DNA from 2 places in the Niveibacterium sp. genome. Region 1 is predicted to be linked to the other one. Evidence: riboswitches for the same ligand, from Rfam matches in the RefSeq annotation. Region 1 holds a riboswitch; the other holds the start of a gene.

Region 1 (5,444 bases):
CCCAACTCTCCCCCTCCGCCGCTAGGGCGGCCGGACGGGTTACTGCTTGACCGGCGCTGCTTCGGTTTTCTCGGCAGCGGGCTTTGCGGCCTTCTTGTGACTGGTCTTCTTCGTTTTCGTCGTCTTGGCCGGCTTGGCGGCTTCGGCCGCCGGTTTTTCGGCCGGGGCGGGTGCGGCGTCGGCGGCGAACACGCCGGCAGCAAAGGTCATCGCAAACAAGGCAGCAAGCAGCTTCTTCATGGTCATCACTCCTGATCGGTTGGGGTTCGTTGCTGTTCAACGCGCTTGCATCTTGCAGGCGCGAGACTTAACACCGACTGAAGCCGACTTAAGCGAGACTTAAGACTGCCACCGCGCGGCCGAGCGCGAGATCGAGCCGCGCAAAGCCGGCAGCGTCGGCTGGCAGGCCGAAGCGCAGGCTTTCCGGGTTGTCGAAACGCCGCACCAGCACGCCCTGATGCGCCAGCGTGTGAGCAATTTCCGCCGCGTGCTCGCTGCGCACCCACTGGAACAGCGCGTTGCTGCCGGTGGGCGGCAGGCCGTGGCGCGCGAGCAGGGCGCGCAGCGCTTCGGCCTGTTGCGGCAAGCGCTGGCGTTGGGTTGCCTGCCATGTGTGGTCGCCCAGCGCGAGCATCGCCACAGCCCGCGCCGGCCCGCTGACGGCCCAGGGGCCCAGCAGATGTGCCAGCCGGCCGCGCAGCGCCGCGTCGGCGAAGACAAAGCCGACGCGCGCACCGGCCAGCCCGAAGAACTTGCCCAGCGAGCGCAGCACGATCAGCCCGCGCATGCCGGCATGGGTGACCAGGCTTTCCGCCGGTGTCGCATCGATGAAGGCTTCATCCACCACCAGCCAGCCACCACGGGCCGCGAGTTGGCGGTGCCAGCCGTGCAGCCGCGCGATCGGGTAGCGCTCGCCGGTGGGGTTGTTCGGATTGACCAGCACCAGTGCGTCGAGCGCTGGCAGCAGGCTGTCGATCGTGTCCGGCTCGACTTCCTCAACATGGTGCCCGGCGCGCAGCCAAGCAGCGGCGTGCTCCGCGTAACTCGGCCCGACCACGCCGACGGCGCCGTGCGGCCGCAGCCAGGGCAGCGCCTGCAAGGCGGCCTGCGATCCCGCCACTGGCAGCAGCATCTCGCTGCCGTAGTACTGCGCCGCGGCGATTTCGAGCCCGTCGTCGTCTTCCGGCAAGCGCTGCCAGCAGCTCAGCGGCAGCGGCGGCACCGGCCAGGCGACCGGATTCACGCCGGTCGATAGGTCCAGCCATTGGTCGAGCGCAATGCCATAGCGGCGCGAGGCTTCGCGCAAGCGTCCGCCGTGCGGGCTCGCCAACTCAGGTGCCGATGCAGGTCGCAAGGAGGCCTCCCAGGGTGATGGCTGCGAGCCACAGCAGCAGCGCGCGGCGCGTCAGGCGCAACGCCGCGTCGATGTCAGCCGACGTGGCATCGCGGCCACGGCCCAGCGTCGGGCGTTGCTCCAGCTTTCCGTGATACACCGCCGGGCCGCCGAGCGCCAGCCCCAATGCACCGGCGCCGGCTGCCATGACCGGCCCGGCGTTGGGGCTGTCGTGGCGCGCGGCCTGGCTGCGCCAGCAATGCAGCGCGTTCGCGCATTGGCCGGCGAGCGCATAACTCAAAGCGGTGAGCCGCGCCGGGATCATGTTCAGCAGATCGTCCAGCCGCGCCGCCGCCCAGCCGAAGTGCAGCAGGCGTGGCGTGCGGTAGCCCCACATCGCATCCAGCGTGTTGGCGAGGCGGAACAGCATTGCGCCCGGCGCACCGGCGACGACGAACCAGAACAGCGCGCCGAACACTGCGTCGTTGCCGTTCTCCAGCACCGATTCACAGGTTGCGGCGGCGACACCGGATTCGCCGAGGGTTGCGGTGTCGCGGCTGACGATCATCGCCAGTGCCTGCCGTGCCGCCGCCAGTTCGCCGCGCTGCAAGGGCGCGGCGACAGCGCGCGCATGTTCGGCGAGGCTGCGTGCGCCGATGGCGAAGTACAGCACCAGCACTCCGAACAAGGTATCGAGCGGCGCGGGCAGCGGCAGCGCACACAGGGCCACCGGCGGCAGCACCAGCAGCGCCCAGCAACCGAGGCCGGCAAGCCGGGCGAACGGGCGGCCGGCTCGCCGGTTGCAACGTGCTTCGAGTGCCTGCGCCAGACGGCCGAAACCGACCAGCGGATGCCAGCGCCGCGGTTCGCCGAGCAGGGCGTCCAGCGCAAGTGCCAGCAGCACAGCCGCTACGGTGCTCACTGCACGAGCCCTGTCTGCGTTTGATCGACGCGTGTGGTGGGCCTCATGTGCGTTGTCCGCGTGGCGCGGTGTGCGCCAGCATCGCGAAGCAAGCGTGCACGCCGGTTGCCATGACGATCCAGAAGGCGGTGTTGCTGAGATCACCGGGCAGGTAGGTCGCCATCCGTTCCGCGAACACCGTGAGCGTGGGCGCCGCGAAACGGCCGGAGAAGAAGTAGAAGCTGCCGCTGGAAATCAGCTCGCAGATCACGACTCCGCCCAGCGCGCACAGCGCCAGCCAGGGCAGGGCGCGCAGCGTGTCGCTATGGCGCGTGGCGTAGACCCGGCCGGCAACCCACAGCGCCGCGTAGGCCGGGATCAGCGCGGCGTAGGCGGCACTGACGCAGACGTCGCTGACGCCCTGCCAGGCGATCGCGACGTAGTCGAGCGAGAAGGCGAGGCCGAGCAGGGCCGGGAAGGCCCAGCGCGGGCGCAGGTAGGCGCCGGCGAGGAAGAACACCGCCCAGGAGGCGCCAGGCAGATGCGCGAGCGAGGCAAGGTGATGGCCGCGGCTGGCGATCATCAGCAATACGAGGGAGACGGCAATCGCCTGTTGCGGACGGCGGGCGGGTGCAAGCATGGAAAGACCCTTTCGGAGCGGACCGGGGCCAAGCTGGCCGGCACGGTCGCGTTGCGATACCCCGAAGCCGCGCAACGCCCGCGCCGCATCGGGAACGAACGGGCTCGTCCGGGGGGAAGGTCGCGCCAGGGCCAAGGCCCCACGCAGCACCGCCAACCCGCGATACCCGCTGTCAGCGTCAGGCCGGTCTCCGGGCTTGCGAGCGTGCCGGCTGGCACCGACGCAGCGCCTTCCCGTGTTGCCACAGTGGCGTGTTGCCGCGTCTTCAATCGCTTACCGTTGCGGGGGCAGCGCCGGAATGGCCCGAGGGCGCACCGGCTTCCCGTTTCACCCCTCCGGCGAACGCCGTCGGGGCACCTGCTGCTGTGAGGGCTGAGTGTACCCGCACGGTGTGGTGGCGGCGAGCGCCGTGTGCTTGATCGGATCGGCACCGAAATCGATCGGCTCAGCACGCAAAGCGCGGTGTTCAGTGCCGATACTGGTTACACCGAAACCCTGCAAGGAAGCCCGCCATGCAACTCAGACCTCTCGCCCTGATCGGCGCCCTGATCGCGATGCCAGCCAGCGCGGCCGATTTCACACTCCGCAGCGATGCGCTCGCGAGCGGCAAGCTGGCGCCGGCGCAATACGCCAACGCGTTTGGCTGCAGTGGCGGCAACCTCTCGCCCGATCTGCGCTGGGACAACGCGCCCGCCGGCACCAGGAGCTTTGCGGTGACGATGTACGACCCGGATGCACCGACCGGCTCCGGCTGGTGGCACTGGGTCGTCGCGAACCTGCCGGCCGACACGAGCGCCTTGCCGGCCGGCGCCGGCAGCGCAGCGGGCAAGCTGCCGGCGGCCGCGATGCAGCTCAACACCGATACTGGCCAGCCCGGGTTCCTCGGCGCCTGCCCGCCGGAGGGCGAAACGCACCGCTACATCGTCACCGTGCATGCGCTGAGTGTGGAACGCTTCGACCTGCCCGCTCACGCCACGCCGGCGATGCTCGGTTTCATGATGCGCAGCGTTACGCTCGGCCGCGCTGCGCTCACCGCCACCGGCGCGCGCTGAGGGGTGCAGATCGGCGACACTGGCGGGTATCCACATCCGCCATGTGACCCATGAGCCCCGAGATCCACACCCGCCCCGGCGTCGGCAGCACCGCGCGCATCGTGCAGCGACAGGCGCTGCGCTTTGCGCGGGTGTTCATCGACACGCCGATCCTGATCTTCATCACGCACGGCGAGAAGGCGCTCAGCTGGGCCGATGGCGACTGCGTGTTGCACGCCGGCGAGGCGCTGGCGATTGCCGGCGGGCAGCATTTCGATGTGACCAACCGGATTGGCCCGGACGGCCGCTACGAGGCTTTCTGGCTGGTGTGGGAGCCGGCGCTGTTGGCCGCACAGGTTTGCGACGCACCGCCGATCCGCGATGTGCTGGCGATCCACCCGCAGGGCGACGCCTTCGCCAACGCCTGCCTGCATGCGCGCGACGCGATCGCGCAGGCCGACACGGTGCCCGCAGGGGTCGCGCGCCACCGCATGGCCGAGCTGCTGGTGTGGCTCGCCCATCACGGCGGCCGCTTCGCCGAGGCGCCGCCGCCGTCCTTCGTGCGGCGGGTGCGTGGGCTGCTCGACGCCGAACCGGGCCGCGCGTGGAACACCGACCAGGTTGCCGGCGCCATGGCGATCAGCGAGGCCACGCTGCGCCGCCGCCTCGCGGCCGAAGGCACGGCGCTGAGCGAACTGCTGGTCGATGTGCGCATGACGCGCGCAATGCAGCTGCTGCAATCCACCGCAATGCCGGTCACGCGCATCGCGGAGGCGGTCGGTTACGAATCCGCCTCGCGCTTCGCATCGCGCTTTCGCAGCCGTTTCGGTTTCGCACCGACGGCGATCCGCGGCCACCGCCGTGCGCTAGCCGAGCCGGCATAGGGTTGTTGCGGGCTTGACCAGCCCGCACCCGCGGCACCACCATCGCCGACTCAACAGAACCCGTCGGGGAGCCGTACATGGACCGCAGCGCGCCGCAGATCACCTCTTTCCACCCGCCCCGTCGCGTGCTGATGGGCCCCGGCCCGAGCGATGTACCGGCGCGTGTGCTGCAGGCGATGGCGCTGCCGACGGTCGGCCACCTCGACCCCGCCTTCACCGGCATGATGGAAGAACTCAAGACCCTGCTGCGCTGGGCCTTCCAGACGAAGAATGAACTGACTTTCCCGGTCTCCGCGCCCGGTTCGGTCGGCATGGAAACCTGCTTCGTGAACCTGGTTGAACCGGGCGATACCGTGATCGTGTGTGTCAACGGCGTGTTCGGCGGCCGCCAGGCCGAGAACGTGCGGCGCTGCGGCGGCACGCCGGTGATCGTGGAAGACGAATGGGGTGCGCCGGTCGACCCGGACAAGGTGCGCAAGGCCTTCCAGGCGCATCCGCAGGCGCGCATCCTCGCCTTCGTGCATGCCGAAACCTCGACCGGCGCACTGTCGGACGCCGCCACGCTGGCGCAGATCGCACGCGAACACGATGCGCTGACGATCATGGACTGCGTCACCTCGCTCGGCGGCGTGCCGGTGCTGCTCGACGAATGGGG
Region 2 (5,444 bases), on a different contig from region 1:
ACCGGACAGCGCCAGCAGCCCGCCGCAGCCAAATGCGGCGAGCGCACGCGGCAAGCGTAGTTGCGCCACCACGGTGGCCGCCATGTCGTCTGGCTGGCCGCGCAGTGCATCGAAGATCGCACGTGGCCCGGCCGTGATCTCGCCCGCAGCCAGCGCAGCGAAGAACGCCGCCAGCACCACGGCGGCGAGGGCACACAGAACGAGCAGGACGCGGCGAGGGCGCATCGGCGAACGAGCGATTGCGATCGAAAGGGTGCTCATTGTCGCGCGCGCCGCCCTGGCTGCGAAATCCGTGCGCTCAGCGGGTGCTGAAACGCAGGCCGGCGAAGATGCTGCGCCCGGCGGTGCCGTAGCCGCGCACCGTTTCGTACTGCTCATCGAACAGGTTGTCGAGCCGCACTTCAAGTTGCGTCTGCGGCATCAGCTTCCAGCTCGCGAACAAGTTGACGAGGGTGTATGCGTCAAGCTTGTGCAGATTCGCCGCGTCGTCGTAGCGATCGCCGACATAGCGCACTTCGACGCCGGCACGCCAGGAATCCTGCACATAGCGTGCGTTGAACGCCCCCTGCCACTCGGCACGCCTTGCGAGTTGCGTATCGGTATCCGGGTTACGCGCATGCAGCCAGTCGAGCGAACCATCCACGACGAAAGCGCCAAAGGTATTGCCGGCTTCGGCGGTGACGCCATCCAGCTCGGCGTGCGCAATGTTTTGTGGCGTCCAGGTCTCATCCAGCGCGATCTGATCGCTCACACGGTTGCGGTAAGCGGTCAGCGATGCTTTGGCCTCGCCCGACTCCCACACCACGGCCGTCTCCACGCTGCGGCCCTGCTCGGCCTTCAGGTTGGGATTCGAGTAGCCGGGGTAGTAGAGGTCGTTGAAGGTCGGCGCGCGGAACGATGTGCCACCGCCGACGCGCACACGCCACGCCTCGGCGAACTGCCAACCCCAGGCCGCGGTACCCGTGGTGTGCGCGCCAAACTGCGAATTGTCGTCGCGGCGCACGTTGATCTGCACGCGTTGCGCGCCGTAGTGCGCGCTCCAGCCGGCAAACAGCGCATTGATCGTGCGCGACTGGTCAAAACTGCCTTCCGCCTTGGCTTGCTGCTGCAGCCACTCGGCGCCCAGCATCAGGCTGCCCGGCCCGATGCGGACATCGTTCTGCCACGACGCCTGGTCCTGCTCGGTGCGGAAGGTCATGCCGGTCGGATTCCACATCGCGTAGTCACGGCTGTCGTCCACCGAGCGACCAAGGCGCAAGGTGCTGACCCAGTTCTCGGCGAAGCGATCACGCAGGCTTGCGCCATAGCTCGCCACCTTCACGTCGGTATGCGAATCAAAACCGATGCCGCCGTCGTACCAGCTGCGGCCGTTGTTCTGCAGTGCAGTCAGTTCTAGCGCGTGACCATCGGCGATCTTCCAGCCGAAATTGGCCGCGAAACTGTTGCGGCGATAGCCGTCGTCGTCGGGATCGTAGCTATAAGGCTGCTTGACCGGATCGTTGATCGCCGAATAGCCGTTCGTCTCCTGATGTGTCACGCGCAGGCCGCCGCTAAAGGCGCCGTTCTTGCCCGACACCCCTGCCGCGTACTCCTGCGTGCCGTAGGTGCCCACGCCGGCAAACGCATCCGCCGCAAAGGGTTCTGTCGCGCGACGGGTGAAGACCTGGATCACGCCACCGATCGCGTCAGCGCCGTAGAGCGCCGAAGCCGGGCCGCGGACGATTTCAATCCGCTCGATATCGTCGAGCGACAGGTGTTCCAGCGACGCGCCACCGCTGGTGGCGGATCCGATGCGCATGCCATCGACCAGCACGAGGCTTTGCGACGCACTCGCGCCGCGCACGATGAGGCCCGCCGTCTTGCCAGGCCCGCCGTTGGAATAGAACTGCAGGCCGGGCTGGCGGCCGAGGAACTCGGTCAGATCGGCAACGCCGGCACGGGCGATTTCTTCGCGGCCGATCACCGTCACGTCGGCGAGGGTCTCCGCGATACGCGTCGCTTGGCGCGTGGCGGTGACGACGATCGTGCTGGTGGGAATATCGTCCGGCGCGGCAGCGAACGAAGGAATGGAAAACGCCGAGAAGACGGCGGCGGTGACGGGGCAAACCCGAAGGCACTTCATTTAGAGGCAACTCCCTGATCGTCCGCACACGCGACCCCGCGTGCCGGACATGGCACACGGACAGCGCAACGGGGAAACGAGCAGGCAGGGCGCAAAGCGCTCAGGCTGATCAACCGACACCCCGCGGCCTGTCCTCCAGCGCAAACACCCTGCTGACGCAAAGGCGCTTGCGGATGTCTGACGGGCCGGTATCCGGGCTTGCGAGCGGGCGCATGTGCGCCGGCCCTGCGTCGCCTTCCCGGGAACAATCCCAGTGGCCGATGACGCCGGGCTCTCGCCTACCGTTGCGGGGGCAGCACAGGAATAGTCCGCATGCGGACGCACCTGTTTCCCGTTTAACCCTGGCGCGCGACGCGCCGGGGCACCTTTCAGACGAAACTCCGGCCGCAGCCGGAGTTAGCTGCGCAGTTTAACATTGCCGCTTTCGCATCGCAGCAAAGGTTTCTCCGATGATCGAACTGGTACTCGGCGGGGCGCGCTCCGGCAAGAGCCGCCACGCAGCGCAACGGGCCGCCGCCGGCGCACTGCCGGTGACGCTGATTGCCACCGGGGAAGCGCTCGATGACGAGATGCGCACGCGCATCGCGCGCCACCGCGCCGAACGCGACCCGCGCTGGAAAACCATCGAAGCCCCGCTCGACCTGCCGCGCCAACTGATCGTGCACGCGCGCGCCGGCAACTGCGTGATCGTCGACTGCCTGACGCTGTGGCTCGCGAACCGCCTGCTCGCCGTGCCGGACGATGCCGGCGATGCGGCAGGCGAGGCTGCAGCGGACGAACTCATCGCCGCGCTCAAACGCTGCGGCGGGCATGTGATCCTGGTTTCAAACGAAGTGGGCCTCGGTCTAGTACCGGAAACCCCGCTTGGCCGCAGCTTCCGCGATGCACAGGGGCGTCTGAACCAGGCCATCGCGGCGATCGCACAACGGGTTGTTTTCGTCGCGGCCGGCTTGCCACTGGTGCTGAAGGGCTGAGCGCCGCCCGACCCGCGTCTCGCGAAGGGTGACGAACCCTGCGTGCTAGCATCCGGCCCTCTCTCTTGCGTCCCGCCAGCGGAATTCACCCACCATGTACGCCGACATCACCCCGCACGACACCGCGCTGAGCGCAGCGCTGCAAGCCCGACTCGATGGCAAGACCAAGCCACCGGGCAGCCTGGGGCGAATCGAAGCGCTCGCGGCGACGATGGGGCTGATCCAGCAGAGCACGTCGCCCACCGTACGCGCGCCGCACATCGTGGTGTTCGCAGGCGACCACGGCGCGGCCAAGGCTGGCGTGTCGGCCTATCCGCAGGACGTGACCTGGCAGATGGTCGCCAACATGCTCGCAGGCGGCGCGGCCATCAACGTTTTCGCGCGACAGGCGGGCATCGCACTGAGCGTGGTGGATGCCGGGGTCGCGCGCGATCTCGCCGACCTGCCCGCCGTCGGCGCCGACGGCACCCGCTTCGTGCGCGCGAAGGTCGCCGCTGGCACCGCGAACTACCTCGACACGGCCGCGCTGAGCAGCGACCAGCGCGACACCGCGATCGAAGCCGGCGCGCGCATCGTGCGTGAGCTGGCCGCGAGCGGCTGCAACACGATCGGTTTCGGCGAAATGGGCATCGGCAACACCGCGAGCGCATCGCTGATCACCGCCGCGCTGACCGGCGCACCGCTGGTTGGCGTGATCGGGCGCGGCACCGGGCTCGACGACGCCGGCCTTGCGCGCAAGCATGCGCTGCTGGCACAAGCCTGGCAGCGCGCTGGCGCGCCGAGCGATGCGCTGACCGTGCTGGCCGAATACGGCGGCTGCGAGATCGCGATGATGGTCGGGGCCTTCCTCGAAGCTGCGCGGCAGAAGATGACCATCATCGTGGATGGCTTCATCGTCACCAGTGCGCTGCTGGTCGCCCATGCGCTCGCCCCCGCGGTGCGGGACTACTGCGTGTTCGCGCACCGCTCGCAGGAGCCGGGTCACACAACGCAGCTGGCGCACCTTGCCGCGCAGCCGCTGCTCGAACTCGACCTGCGTCTCGGCGAAGGCACGGGCGCGGCGCTCGCGATACCGTTGTTGAAAACCGCCTGCGCCATGCTGGCCGAGATGGCGAGCTTCGAATCCGCCGGCGTGAGCGGCAAGTCAGCCTGACCACGCGCGCATGTTGCGCTGGAACCTGGAACTCTTCTTCACCGCGCTCGGTTTCTTCACGCGCATCCCGGTGCCACGCTGGGTGCCGTACTCGCCGGAACGGCTAAACCATGCCGCGCGCTGGTTCCCGGCCGTCGGCTGGGTGGTCGGCGGCATCGCAGCGGCGAGCTTGTGGCTCGCGGCGCAGGTCTGGCCATTGCCAGTGGCGGTGCTGATCTCGATGGCGGTGTCGATCCGGCTGACCGGTTGCTTCCACGAAGACGGCCTCGCCGATGCCGCCGACGGCCTGGGTGGGGGATGGGAGAAGGCGCAAGTGCTCGCGATCATGAAGGATTCGCGGCTCGGCACTTACGGCGCTGCTGCGCTGGGCCTCGCGCTCGCCGGCAAGTTCGCACTGCTGTGCGCACTCGGGGCGGACAAGGCTGCACTCGCTTTGCTGGTGGCGCACCCGTTCTCGCGGCTGTGTTCGGGCAGCCTGATCCGCGTGATGGACTATGTGCGCGAGGATGCGCAGGCCAAGGCCAAGCCGCTCGCGGTACGCATGTCGAACGGAGAGTGGCTGTTGTCGCTGGCTTTCGGCGCCGCACCGCTGTTGCTGCTCGCGCCGCGCCCGGCGCTGGCAGCGCTTTGCGCGGGCGGGCTCATCACGCTGTGGTGGTCGCGCGTGCTGCGTCGCCGGCTGGGCGGCTACACCGGCGACTGCCTCGGTGCCGCACAGCAACTGGCCGAACTCGCCTGCTACCTCGCCTGGACAGCGACATGGACCTCCATCTGATTCGTCACCCGGCAGTCGCGGTGGCGCCCGGCACCTGCTACGGCGCCAGCGATGTGCCGCTCGCGGCACCGCTCGATGCGGCCGTCGCGCATCTGCGGCCCCTGCTGCCGACCGACGCAGCCCTGTTCGCAAGCCCGCTGTCGCGCGCGCGCCTGCTTGCCGAAGCGCTGGGCGCGCCGGTGATCGACGAACGCCTGCGCGAGATCAGCTTCGGCGACTGGGAGCTGCAGACCTACGAGGCGATCGGCTGCGAGGCGCTGGACCGCTGGGCCGACGACCCACTGGGCCATCGCCCGCCGGGCGGCGAATCAGCGGCGGACATGAGTACCCGAGTGCTGACGTATCTCGAAGAACTGCGTGCGCAGAAGCAGGGCGAAGCAGTCGTCATCGTCGCCCATGGCGGCCCGCTGCGCGTGATCG

What was found. Region 1 has a riboswitch for cobalamin ahead of ACE3P0_RS13110 (hypothetical protein). Riboswitches for the same ligand answer to the same signal wherever they lie in the genome.
Region 2: it holds a riboswitch for cobalamin, as region 1 does, so the genes downstream of both, ACE3P0_RS20610 (TonB-dependent receptor domain-containing protein) here and ACE3P0_RS13110 (hypothetical protein) in region 1, are expected to answer to the same signal.

What each region holds. Positions count from the first base shown of each region.
Region 1 is NZ_JAYRDJ010000018.1:78,001-83,444, reverse strand. It holds gene ACE3P0_RS13125 (hypothetical protein) at 40-240, opposite strand; gene cobD (threonine-phosphate decarboxylase CobD) at 329-1,354, opposite strand; gene cbiB (adenosylcobinamide-phosphate synthase CbiB) at 1,332-2,255, opposite strand; gene ACE3P0_RS13110 (hypothetical protein) at 2,299-2,874, opposite strand; cobalamin riboswitch at 3,038-3,250, opposite strand; gene ACE3P0_RS13105 (YbhB/YbcL family Raf kinase inhibitor-like protein) at 3,387-3,926, shown strand; gene ACE3P0_RS13100 (helix-turn-helix transcriptional regulator) at 3,977-4,789, shown strand; gene ACE3P0_RS13095 (alanine--glyoxylate aminotransferase family protein) at 4,867-5,444, shown strand, end outside.
Region 2 is NZ_JAYRDJ010000054.1:7,717-13,160, forward strand. It holds gene ACE3P0_RS20605 (FecCD family ABC transporter permease) at 1-261, opposite strand, end outside; gene ACE3P0_RS20610 (TonB-dependent receptor domain-containing protein) at 299-2,122, opposite strand; cobalamin riboswitch at 2,288-2,506, opposite strand; gene cobU (bifunctional adenosylcobinamide kinase/adenosylcobinamide-phosphate guanylyltransferase) at 2,572-3,096, shown strand; gene cobT (nicotinate-nucleotide--dimethylbenzimidazole phosphoribosyltransferase) at 3,191-4,249, shown strand; gene ACE3P0_RS20625 (adenosylcobinamide-GDP ribazoletransferase) at 4,263-5,024, shown strand; gene cobC (alpha-ribazole phosphatase family protein) at 5,009-5,444, shown strand, end outside.